Regions from separate parts of the Clostridium sp. CM036 genome, predicted to be linked through region 1. Evidence: riboswitches for the same ligand, from Rfam matches in the RefSeq annotation. Region 1 holds a riboswitch; each other region holds the start of a gene.
What was found. Region 1 has a riboswitch for cobalamin ahead of cobU (bifunctional adenosylcobinamide kinase/adenosylcobinamide-phosphate guanylyltransferase). Riboswitches for the same ligand answer to the same signal wherever they lie in the genome.
Positions count from the first base shown of each region.

Region 2: linked by a shared signal. The riboswitch ahead of ACWJKE_RS08980 (sirohydrochlorin cobaltochelatase) and the one ahead of cobU (bifunctional adenosylcobinamide kinase/adenosylcobinamide-phosphate guanylyltransferase) in region 1 are both predicted to bind cobalamin.
Region 3: linked by a shared signal. The riboswitch ahead of cbiQ (cobalt ECF transporter T component CbiQ) and the one ahead of cobU (bifunctional adenosylcobinamide kinase/adenosylcobinamide-phosphate guanylyltransferase) in region 1 are both predicted to bind cobalamin.

Region 1 covers NZ_CM143652.1:1,130,331-1,133,615, reverse strand. The annotation lists gene ACWJKE_RS05355 (penicillin-binding transpeptidase domain-containing protein) at 1-1,119, shown strand, start outside; cobalamin riboswitch at 1,197-1,377, shown strand; gene cobU (bifunctional adenosylcobinamide kinase/adenosylcobinamide-phosphate guanylyltransferase) at 1,540-2,100, shown strand; gene ACWJKE_RS05345 (ABC transporter substrate-binding protein) at 2,135-3,082, shown strand; gene ACWJKE_RS05340 (FecCD family ABC transporter permease) at 3,099-3,285, shown strand, end outside.
Region 2 covers NZ_CM143652.1:1,902,496-1,905,780, forward strand. The annotation lists gene ACWJKE_RS08975 (pyridoxal phosphate-dependent aminotransferase) at 1-740, opposite strand, end outside; gene ACWJKE_RS08980 (sirohydrochlorin cobaltochelatase) at 810-1,643, opposite strand; cobalamin riboswitch at 1,789-1,973, opposite strand; gene ACWJKE_RS08985 (transposase) at 2,187-3,098, shown strand.
Region 3 covers NZ_CM143652.1:2,179,581-2,182,865, forward strand. The annotation lists gene ACWJKE_RS10250 (energy-coupling factor ABC transporter permease) at 1-47, opposite strand, end outside; gene ACWJKE_RS10255 (energy-coupling factor ABC transporter ATP-binding protein) at 111-938, opposite strand; gene cbiQ (cobalt ECF transporter T component CbiQ) at 951-1,799, opposite strand; cobalamin riboswitch at 2,177-2,350, opposite strand; gene sigG (RNA polymerase sporulation sigma factor SigG) at 2,520-3,285, opposite strand, start outside.

The sequences.
Region 1 (3,285 bases):
GGGGCAACAATATATATATCAAAACAAAATAATAACAATAAGGTTGTAATTCTTAAAAAAGAATCAAAAGCAGGTGAAAATATAACATTATCAGTAGATAGTGAACTACAGAAGAAAATATATGAAGGGATGAATAAAGAGCCGGGAGCCAGTGCAGCAATAAATCCAAAAACTGGAGAGGTATTGGCTTTAGTAAGCTCGCCGTCATATGATACAAATGCAATTACTACTTATGTTTCTAATACCCAAAAGGCAGAATGGGAAAAAGCAGGGGATCCATTTAATAATAGATTTAAGGCTGTATATTCTCCAGGGTCTACATTTAAACTGATAACGGCTGCAGTTGGGTTAGAGCAAGGGAAGATAAAACCTAGTGAACTTATTAACATACCGGGAAACGAATGGCAACCGGATAAATCATGGGGACTCAATAAGGTTACTAGGGTTGGTGAACCGAGAGAGTCAGTGAATTTACAGGATGCATTTGTATACTCTGATAACATATATTTCGCAAAGGCAGCTCTTAATATAGGTAAAGAGGAATTTATAAAAGGATGCAACAATTTTGGAATAGGTCAAAAGCTTCCAATAAATTATCCAATAGCAAATTCACAAGTAGCCAATGGTAACAACATTAAGAATGATGTAGCATTAGCAGATACTGGTTATGGTCAAGGGGAGGTCCTTATGAGCCCACTTCACCTTGCACTATCGTATAGCGCAGTTGTTAACGATGGAAATATTATGTCTCCAACTTTAGAAAGTTTGAATGAAAAGGTAAAGGCTAAGGTATGGAAAGCTAATGCAATTTCCGCGGATAATATAAAATTTGTAAAAGATGGTCTCACTGGAGTTATCGATAACCCAAATGGTACAGGTCATGCGGCAAAAGTTGATGGGCAAGCTCTCGCGGGTAAAACTGGAACAGCGGAACTTAAGAAAGATGACAAGGATAAAGCTGCAGAAGAAAATGGATGGTTTATATGTATGGATACAGTTAATCCTAAAATAGTAGTATCAATGTTAATGGAAAACGTTAAAGAGAAAGGTGGAAGTCACCATGTGGTACCTATTGTAAAAGGAGTAATGGAATATTACTTAAATAAAACACTGAAATAGCGTTAGAAAGTAGGTAGAATGATTTACATTGCTTTAATATTTTTTTGATGTTACAATAAAAATAGTCAACTTAATAAAAATTAAATATTGTTTTAGGTGCCTTGTAACAGGGGTTAAAAGGGAAAGTGACTAAAAAACCACTGCAGCCCACCGCTACTGTATTAGAGGATGAAATCCAAAGAACCATTGGGAAACTGAGAAGGTTGGAGAGTAAGATGATGCTAAAGCCAGTAAACCTGCCTATTGCTTGAAATTTTAGTCTTCGGAGGGAGGATGAAAAATGCGTGATTTAACAATAATATTGGGTTATCCAATATATGAAAAATTTAATTGCATTATTCCACATCCTTGAGATGTGGTTTTTTTATTTTCTGATTTTTTTACATTAGAGCATATTATTAAAATAATAAGGAGCATACTATGAAAAAAATTATACTTATAACAGGTGGCGCAAGGAGTGGGAAAAGTACATATGCTGAGAAGCTAGCCAAAGAAGAGAAGGGCAACGTACTTTATATTGCAACTTCAATTCCGTTTGATGATGAAATGAAGGACAGAGTAAAAAAACATAAAGAAAGAAGACCAGCTAATTGGTATACCTTTGAAGGCTATAAGAATTTAAAACAGGTATTCTATAACGAAGAAATGCAGTTTGATACGATTTTATTAGATTGTATTACAATAATGACTACAAATCTTATGTTTGATGAAGCGGGGGATAATTTCGATGATCTTAATAATCAAGCTATAAGCGCAATGGAAAAAGGGATTTTACAAGAGGTAGCAGTATTTCTTGACGAAGCAGAAAAAAACTTAAAAACAATAATTCTTGTAACTAACGAAATTGGCTCTGGAATTGTACCAGAATACAAGATGGCAAGGGTTTTTAGAGATATTGCGGGTAGAGTTAATCAGTATATTGCATCAAGGGCTCAGGAAGTTCACATGGTGGTTTGTGGTATCCCAATTAAAATTAAATAAGTAATTAAAAAATTAAAATTTATGGAGGCAACTTATGTTTAAAAGAAAAAGTATAATAAGTCTAGTTTTAGCTGTTTTTGTTTGTGTTGTATTTAGCGCGTGTGGCAGCAAAGGTGAGAATAAAGGGTCGCTTAATACTACTAAAAAGGAAACTAACGCTGTAGTATATCCGCTAAAGGTAGTTGACTCATATGATAGAACGGTTATCATTGAAAAAGAACCTAAAAGAATTATTACAATTGCACCAAATATAACAGAGGGAATATATGCACTTGGTAAAGGAAGCAGTGTAGTTGGTAGAAGTGATTACGATGATTACCCAGCTCAGGCCCTTAAGGTTACATCTGTTGGTGACTTATTGCAACCAAGTGTAGAGAAAATTGTTGAATTAAAACCTGATGTAGTTATTGTATCAGCTCTTTTTGATAAGGCTATTATTAAAAAATTAGAGGCTCTTAATATAAAGGTTGTAGCGCTTGGTGGTGAAGAAAATTTTAATGGTGTGTATGACACAATGTCAAAACTTGGTCAGGTTGTAAATGCTAGTGGGGAAGCCCAGACAATAGTATCAGATATGAAAAGGAAAGTTGCAGAAATAACTGATAAGGTTAAGGATGCTAAGAAGCCAACAGTGTACTATGTAGCAGGATTTGGCAAGAGTGGTGATTTTACAGCAGGAAAAGATACATTTATAGGTAGTATGATAGACATTGCTGGCGGAAAAAATGCTGCGGGCGACGTAGTTGGTTGGAACTACAGTGTAGAAAAGCTTGTAGAAAAGAATCCTGATGTGCTAATTTGTTCAAAGCTCTATGATTCAAAAAAAGGTATAAAAGCTACCAATGGTTACAAAGATTTGAATGCAGTTAAGAACGGCAAATTATTGGAGATTGATGAAAACATTATTGTTAGGCAGGGACCGAGACTTGCAGAAGGACTTGAAGCAATTGCTAAATTAGTTCATCCTGAACTTTTTAAATAAAAGGGGTTAAATAACCATGACGTTTATAGAAAATAAGAGTTATTATCGACGAGTTTTTGCAGTAGGGGTATTTTTACTCCTAATTGTAATGATTGTAGCAACAAATTTTGGGGTAGCAGATATTTCTTTAAAACAGACAGCCCTAATTATTATAAGCAAAATTCCAATATTAAATAACAGTGTATCCTTAGATGGAATTAATC
Region 2 (3,285 bases), 770 kb from region 1:
GGGTTTTGTTTTTCTTTAACTTTTTTTAATAGGTCTACGTTACTACTTATTCCATACCCAAACCTTATACCAGGCATCGCAAAAAATTTGGTTAATGCTCTTATTATAAATAAACATTTGTATGTTTTAACTTTTTCACTGAAACTGTGCTGTGAATCTCCAGTAAATTCTATAAAAGCCTCATCTATTATTATGACTTTGTCGTTACATTCACAATATTCAAGAATTTTTTGAAACTCAGCCTTATTTATGATATTGCCATTGGGGTTATTTGGATTACCTAAAACCACACCTTCTACACTCTGTAATCTATTAAGAATATCCTCATAATCATAGGAAAGCTCAGCATATTCATGCTTTAATAAGGTATTCTCATTAATCTTCTCTTTTAAATAAGAGTACTCTATACTACAATTCCACTTTTTAGCATCAATTTCGTACTCTACAAAAGATGGCACCACAATTAGTAGATTTTTATGACAAGCTATAACTAAGTCAATTATTTCTGCAGCCCCATTTCCTAAAACAAAATATTCTTTTGGGCAATCAATGTATTCTTTTAATTCTTTCAATACCTCCCTATATTGAATATCTGGATATCTTGTTAAAGCATCTACGGCTTCACTAATGTTATCAGTGAAACTTTTAGGAACCCCTAATGGATTAATATTAGAACTGTAATCTATTAATTCTCGCCCCTCAAGTAATCCATTAGTATAAACATCTCCACCATGTATCATTGAATACCTTCCTTTCTACTTGTAACTCTCATCTACCGTACTTTTGTTACTTATAACTTACGCAGAATTTTAATTTCCCTTATGTGTTTTCCCTACATTCTTGAACTTTTCATTAATTACATCATTAATGTGCTGTATATAAATGTCTTGAACGTCACTATTTTCCCCTAACCCATGCAGATATATTTTAACTTTAAACCCTTTTGCCTCTAAAATACTCTTCCAGGAGTCCTCTGCATCTCCCGCCATGTCATTCTTGGCATGGTCTCCTGCTACAAGCAGTAGTGGCATTAAAGTGACTTCGCTAATACTCTGAGTAGTAACATTAGGTATTACTCTTTCCAAAGTTGGATACCCTTCCACGGTTGCTACATGTACATTGTTAAAACCTCTATCCCTTAAAACGCTTTCAAAACAGCAATATACTGCATTTGCAATATGGTTTGTACCATGCCCCATCAAAATTACTGTATCCATTGGTTGCAATTGCTTTGATAGAGCATCCACCATTATTGAGTAATCATCTGGCACGCCTGCTTCTTCTCCCTTAAAACATAAAAGAGGTCTTCCTATTAAGATATTTTTAAATGCTTTACATTCTTTGTATCTATTAACTACATTATTTATATAATCAAATTCTACTCCAGGAATAACATGCAAAGGCTGAACAATTACCTCATTATATCCTTCGCTTTTTAACTTTTCCAAAGCTTCTTCTGGAGTATCTACATGAATATTATCCCTATTCTTAAGTACTCTAAGAATAATATGTGAAGTAAATGCTCTTCTTATATCATAATCTTCAAAAGTATGTCTTATTTTATCTTCTATTGCATCGATAGTTACTTTTCTTGCATCTTCATGTGTTGTTCCAAAACTTACAATTAAAATTGCCTTCTTCATTTCGATCATCCACCTTGCTAAATATTTTCCGAAATCTATCATAACATTTACATATAATGCTTTTTAAAACAAAAAAAATAGTACGCATACGATAGCGACTACTTTTTAATTAATCCATAATTAAATAGTTCTTTCCCTCCGAAAGCTTGTTAACATCATTTAGGCAGGTCTCCTGGCTTTTGATTCTTCCTTTAATTATCCTTCCTCATTTTTAATTTACGAAGTAGCATTTAAAAGTTTTTCATCAATTACAGTAGCGGGGGCTGCTGCGGATTTAAACCGCATTCCCTTTTCACCTATTTCAAGGCACCTAAAATCATATTCAATTCTCTATTAATTCTAGTTTATTATATTTAAGCCGTACTGTCAATATTTAGAGTGTCTCCTTAGTTTAATAGGCAAAAAAATGATTCAGAAAAATAGTTAGGGACGGTTAACAACTATTTAAATTATTTATATATATATATTAGCTTAAGATTATGAATATCATCCCGATTCATAGGCAATAATTCAAATAAAAATCTATGAGGAAGGGTGATTTTAATGCCAAGAAAGGCAAGAGAAAAAACAGATGACTCGATATTTCATATTATGTGCAAAAGTATCAGCGAAATAAATTTATTCAAGGATGATGAGGATAAGAACAAGTATTTATCACTTGTAAAAAAGTATAAATATCTCTATAATTTTAAAATCTACGGTTACTGTCTTATGGATAACCATTCTCATTTAATGATTGATGCTAATGGCACTGATATATCAAAGGCAATGCATGGAATAAATTTTTCTTATGCAATGTACTTTAATAAAAAATATAAAAGGGAAGGACATCTTTTTAAAGATAGATTTAAGAGTAAAATAGTTAATAATGAACGATATTTGAAGACTTTATCTCTATATATACACAATAATCCTACGGATATAGATGAATATAAAAATTGTCCTGAAAAATATGCTTTTTCTAGTCTAGCCATATTTTTAGGAAAAAGACATGATTCTTTTAAATTAGTTGATTATGGATTTATTATGAGCTCTTTTGGTAATAACCTAAAAAATGCAAGAAAGAATTACTATAATCTTGTCTTTCGCTGTAATGGAGAAAAATTAAAACAAGAAATAGAATTTAAAGATGAAAAATCAGAGTATAAATGTGAACGAAAAATACTTGTAAGGAACTTTAAGCCAGAAGATATAATAGAATATATAGCGTCAAAGATGAATGTATCAAAGACTCATCTTTATATGAAGTACAGCAGAAAGCTTGTACGGGCAAAAGCCTTAACCGTTGTTCTAATGAGGAGCCTCTGTAATTTTAAATCTAGCGATATATCCAGCACTCTTGGAAACATTACACAGGCTAGAGTATCAAAATTAAGCACTATTGGCATCGAATTAATTGGAACAGAAGATAAATATGAGAATATTATCATGGATTTTATTAAACGTTATGCTTAGTAATAATTTATTAATATAATCTTCAATATTATGATTAATAACTTAATGACAATCATTAAAATTCATTCTAATTATTTACTTTAACCTACCTATTTATTAAATCTGTTATATTAAATAAAAAAAATTAGAATAACAGATGGATATATGCATTTAATAAACATGGACAAGTATCAAAAATATACATTTT
Region 3 (3,285 bases), 1.0 Mb from region 1:
GCGAAAGCAATCGCAATAAAGACAATTTTCTTTTCTTTCTGATTCATTTTTTTCCTCCTCTATTGTTTTTAATTTATATTAATCTAAGCTAACCCGCCTAGAAAACCTAACTATTTTTCAAACATTTCCTTAAATTCTTGCGTACTTTTCGGATAGGCACTAGTATCTTCCAGCAGATGTTTTTCTACAAGCAATTCATATATCTCCATCACGGTTGGCTGTTTTAGATTTGCTTGTTTTAAAATTTCTGTATTTTGGAAAATTTCTAATGGTGTTCCATCTGCGATAATTTTTCCTTTGCAGAATACAAGGACTCGCTCCGCCCATCGATATGCGAAATCTAAATCATGGGTGGAAATGAGCATTGTCTTGCCCTCCGAACCAAGCTTATCCAAAACTTCTTCTAACATCAGTGCATTTAAAGGATCCAGTGATGCAGTAGGTTCATCAAAGATAATGATCTCCGATTTCATAGCAATGATGCCCGCAATGGTGACGCGCTTCTTTTCACCGCCACTCAAATAGTGTGGCGGACGATCCTTGAAATCTGATATGTTCATGTATGCCAGTGCTTCCTCAACTCGCTTTAGTACTTCCTCTTTTGGAAGCCTTAAATTCATCGGCCCGAATCCAACTTCTGCCCTAACTGTAGATGCGATTATTTGATTGTCCGCATCTTGAAATACAATTCCGATATTTTTTCGAAGTCCTTTTAAATTCTTTTTATTAACGACAGTACCCCGGTAAATGATTTTTCCCTGTTCAGGTGTAAATACACCGTTTATATTCAAGAAAAATGTAGATTTTCCGGATCCATTGGAACCAATGACAGCGATTTTCTCACCTTCATAGATATCCACGCTTACACCGTCCAATGCAGACTTTCCATTCCCGTAGACGTAGTATAGATCTTCGACCTTTAATATTGATTTCCCCATAATAGCTCCTTTCTATCTTGTAACGCCCCATATCAGGATCAAAAAAATTATAAATACTACTGCAGAGGCAATCTGTATTGTCTCTACCTTTTTATCTTCCTCCAAAAATATAAGATCCCCATCATAGCATCTGGCCTCCATGGCATCATAATAATCGTTTGCCTTTTTAAGCGAAATAACCAGCATATTGCTTGCAATGCTTCCAAATGTATAGCAGGAAGTCTTAAAATCACAGTAGCCCTGACGAGATTCTGCGGAATTTTTCATTTTAGTATAGACATCCATTAAAATGAAAATATAACGGTAAATGAGGTTCATCAGCTCTACAATAAGCTTTGGAACATGTGCTTTTCGAAGCACATATATAATCTCGGAGGATGGAGTTGACAGTGTCATCATTTGTAGGGCACTTATAGCTGCAAAAACTTTCAGAATCAAAAATGCCACTTCCTTAAGCTTTGCCTGAGAAGTAAACACATAGCAGAAGCCAAGATACAAGTTATACTGCCCCATCGGCTGCTTTGAAAAATCAATAGCAATTGTAAAAGTGCCAAGGAGGATAAAGATGATTGGAATCGCCAGTATTGACAAGTATTCGTTTACTGGAAGCTCTCCTTTTACAATGGTCAGATAGGCCATTGCAATAATGACCACAACAGATACATAGGGGTTTTCCAATACAATACAAAGAATCAATATCAAAACAGAAAGAGATACTTTAAAAGTAGCATTCCAGTGCCTGATTTTAGAAGTATAAGCATAAAAATCAATTGAAAACCCTTCGCCGTGTTTATGTCCGGTTCCATGGTGATGATTATGTGTCCCATCCCCTTTTTTCCATTTGAAGAAAAAGCCCACCATTAGAAAAATGGCACATAAAATAATAATTTTTCCCATTTCACATCTCCTTTGAATTTTCACCCCATGGCAGCATTCTGGGAGATTTTAGAATAATAAAAATAGATGAAGCATAGTAAACAATTACACCTACAATCTGATTTAAAAATGCAAGGCCAGATAATGTAACTATAATCGCATTGAAGCACCCGGCGAAAACGATGATATTCTGCCTAATCATGTTATAGGCTCGTTTTGACAATTCGTAGTATAGGCCTGTCTACAAAACAAAAATCCTTCTAACTAAAGTGTTAGAAGGAAACGATTCAAAAATATGCTTAATCATATAAAATCAACAAACAAATTTTCATTATAAAGCCCTCTCTATCACTCGTAGAGTTTGTAGTGCGAAAATATGGGCAGGTATTCTGACTCAAGAATCATTATTTAAGCGCGCCTTCCCCGTTTTCGAGTGGCATAATGCACTTAAATTCATCTATTACAGCTACGAGATAGTTCAGGATTTTAACCTGATTCCCTTTTAATTAATTTAAACCTATATTCTATTATTTAATTTTTATAATTCTTTCACACATGTACTCATTACATAGTAGACTTATTATTACAAAAAATCAACTACTTTAATTGTAAAAAGATAATATTTTTCAAACTTTCACAAAATAATACATTATACTATATTCTGAAATAAATGCTACAGTAAAAAAAGGGACCCACTAGGGGACCCTATACGTACTTTCTCATGTGCTTTAATGCAGTTTTTTCAAGTCTAGAAACTTGTGCTTGGGATATTCCTATTTCACCTGCTACTTCCATTTGAGTTCTTCCATCGAAGAACCTTAAATTTAAGATTAACTTTTCTCTAACATTTAATTTTTTCATTGCCTCTTTAATCGATATATTTTCAAGCCAATTATCATCTAAATTTTTGGTGTCACTTATTTGATCCATTACATAAATTTCATCTCCACCAGCGTGATAAATTGGTTCAAATAAAGATACAGGATTTTGTATAGCATCTAAAGCAAATACTACATCTTCCCTTGGTAATTCTAATTCTTTTGCTATTTCAGCTACAGTAGGCTCTTTGTTGTCTTGATTCACCAATCTGTCCCTAACTTGTAATGCTTTATATGCAATATCCCTTAATGATCTACTAACTCTTATTGAGTTATTATCTCTTAAATATCTTCTTATTTCCCCAATAATCATAGGAACTGCATATGTTGAAAATCTAACATTTAGACTTAGATCAAAATTATCAATGGACTTCATTAAACCAATACAGCCTACTTGAAATAAATCATCTACGTTTTCTCCTCGATTATTAAAGTGCTTTATCACACTTAAAACCAATCTTAAATTTCCTTTAATAAATTTTTCTCTACACTCATACTCACCATTTTGTATCCTAAATAGTAGCTCTTTCATTTCTTTTTCTTTTAGTACGGGTAATTTTGAAGTATCTACACCACATATTTCTACTTTATTG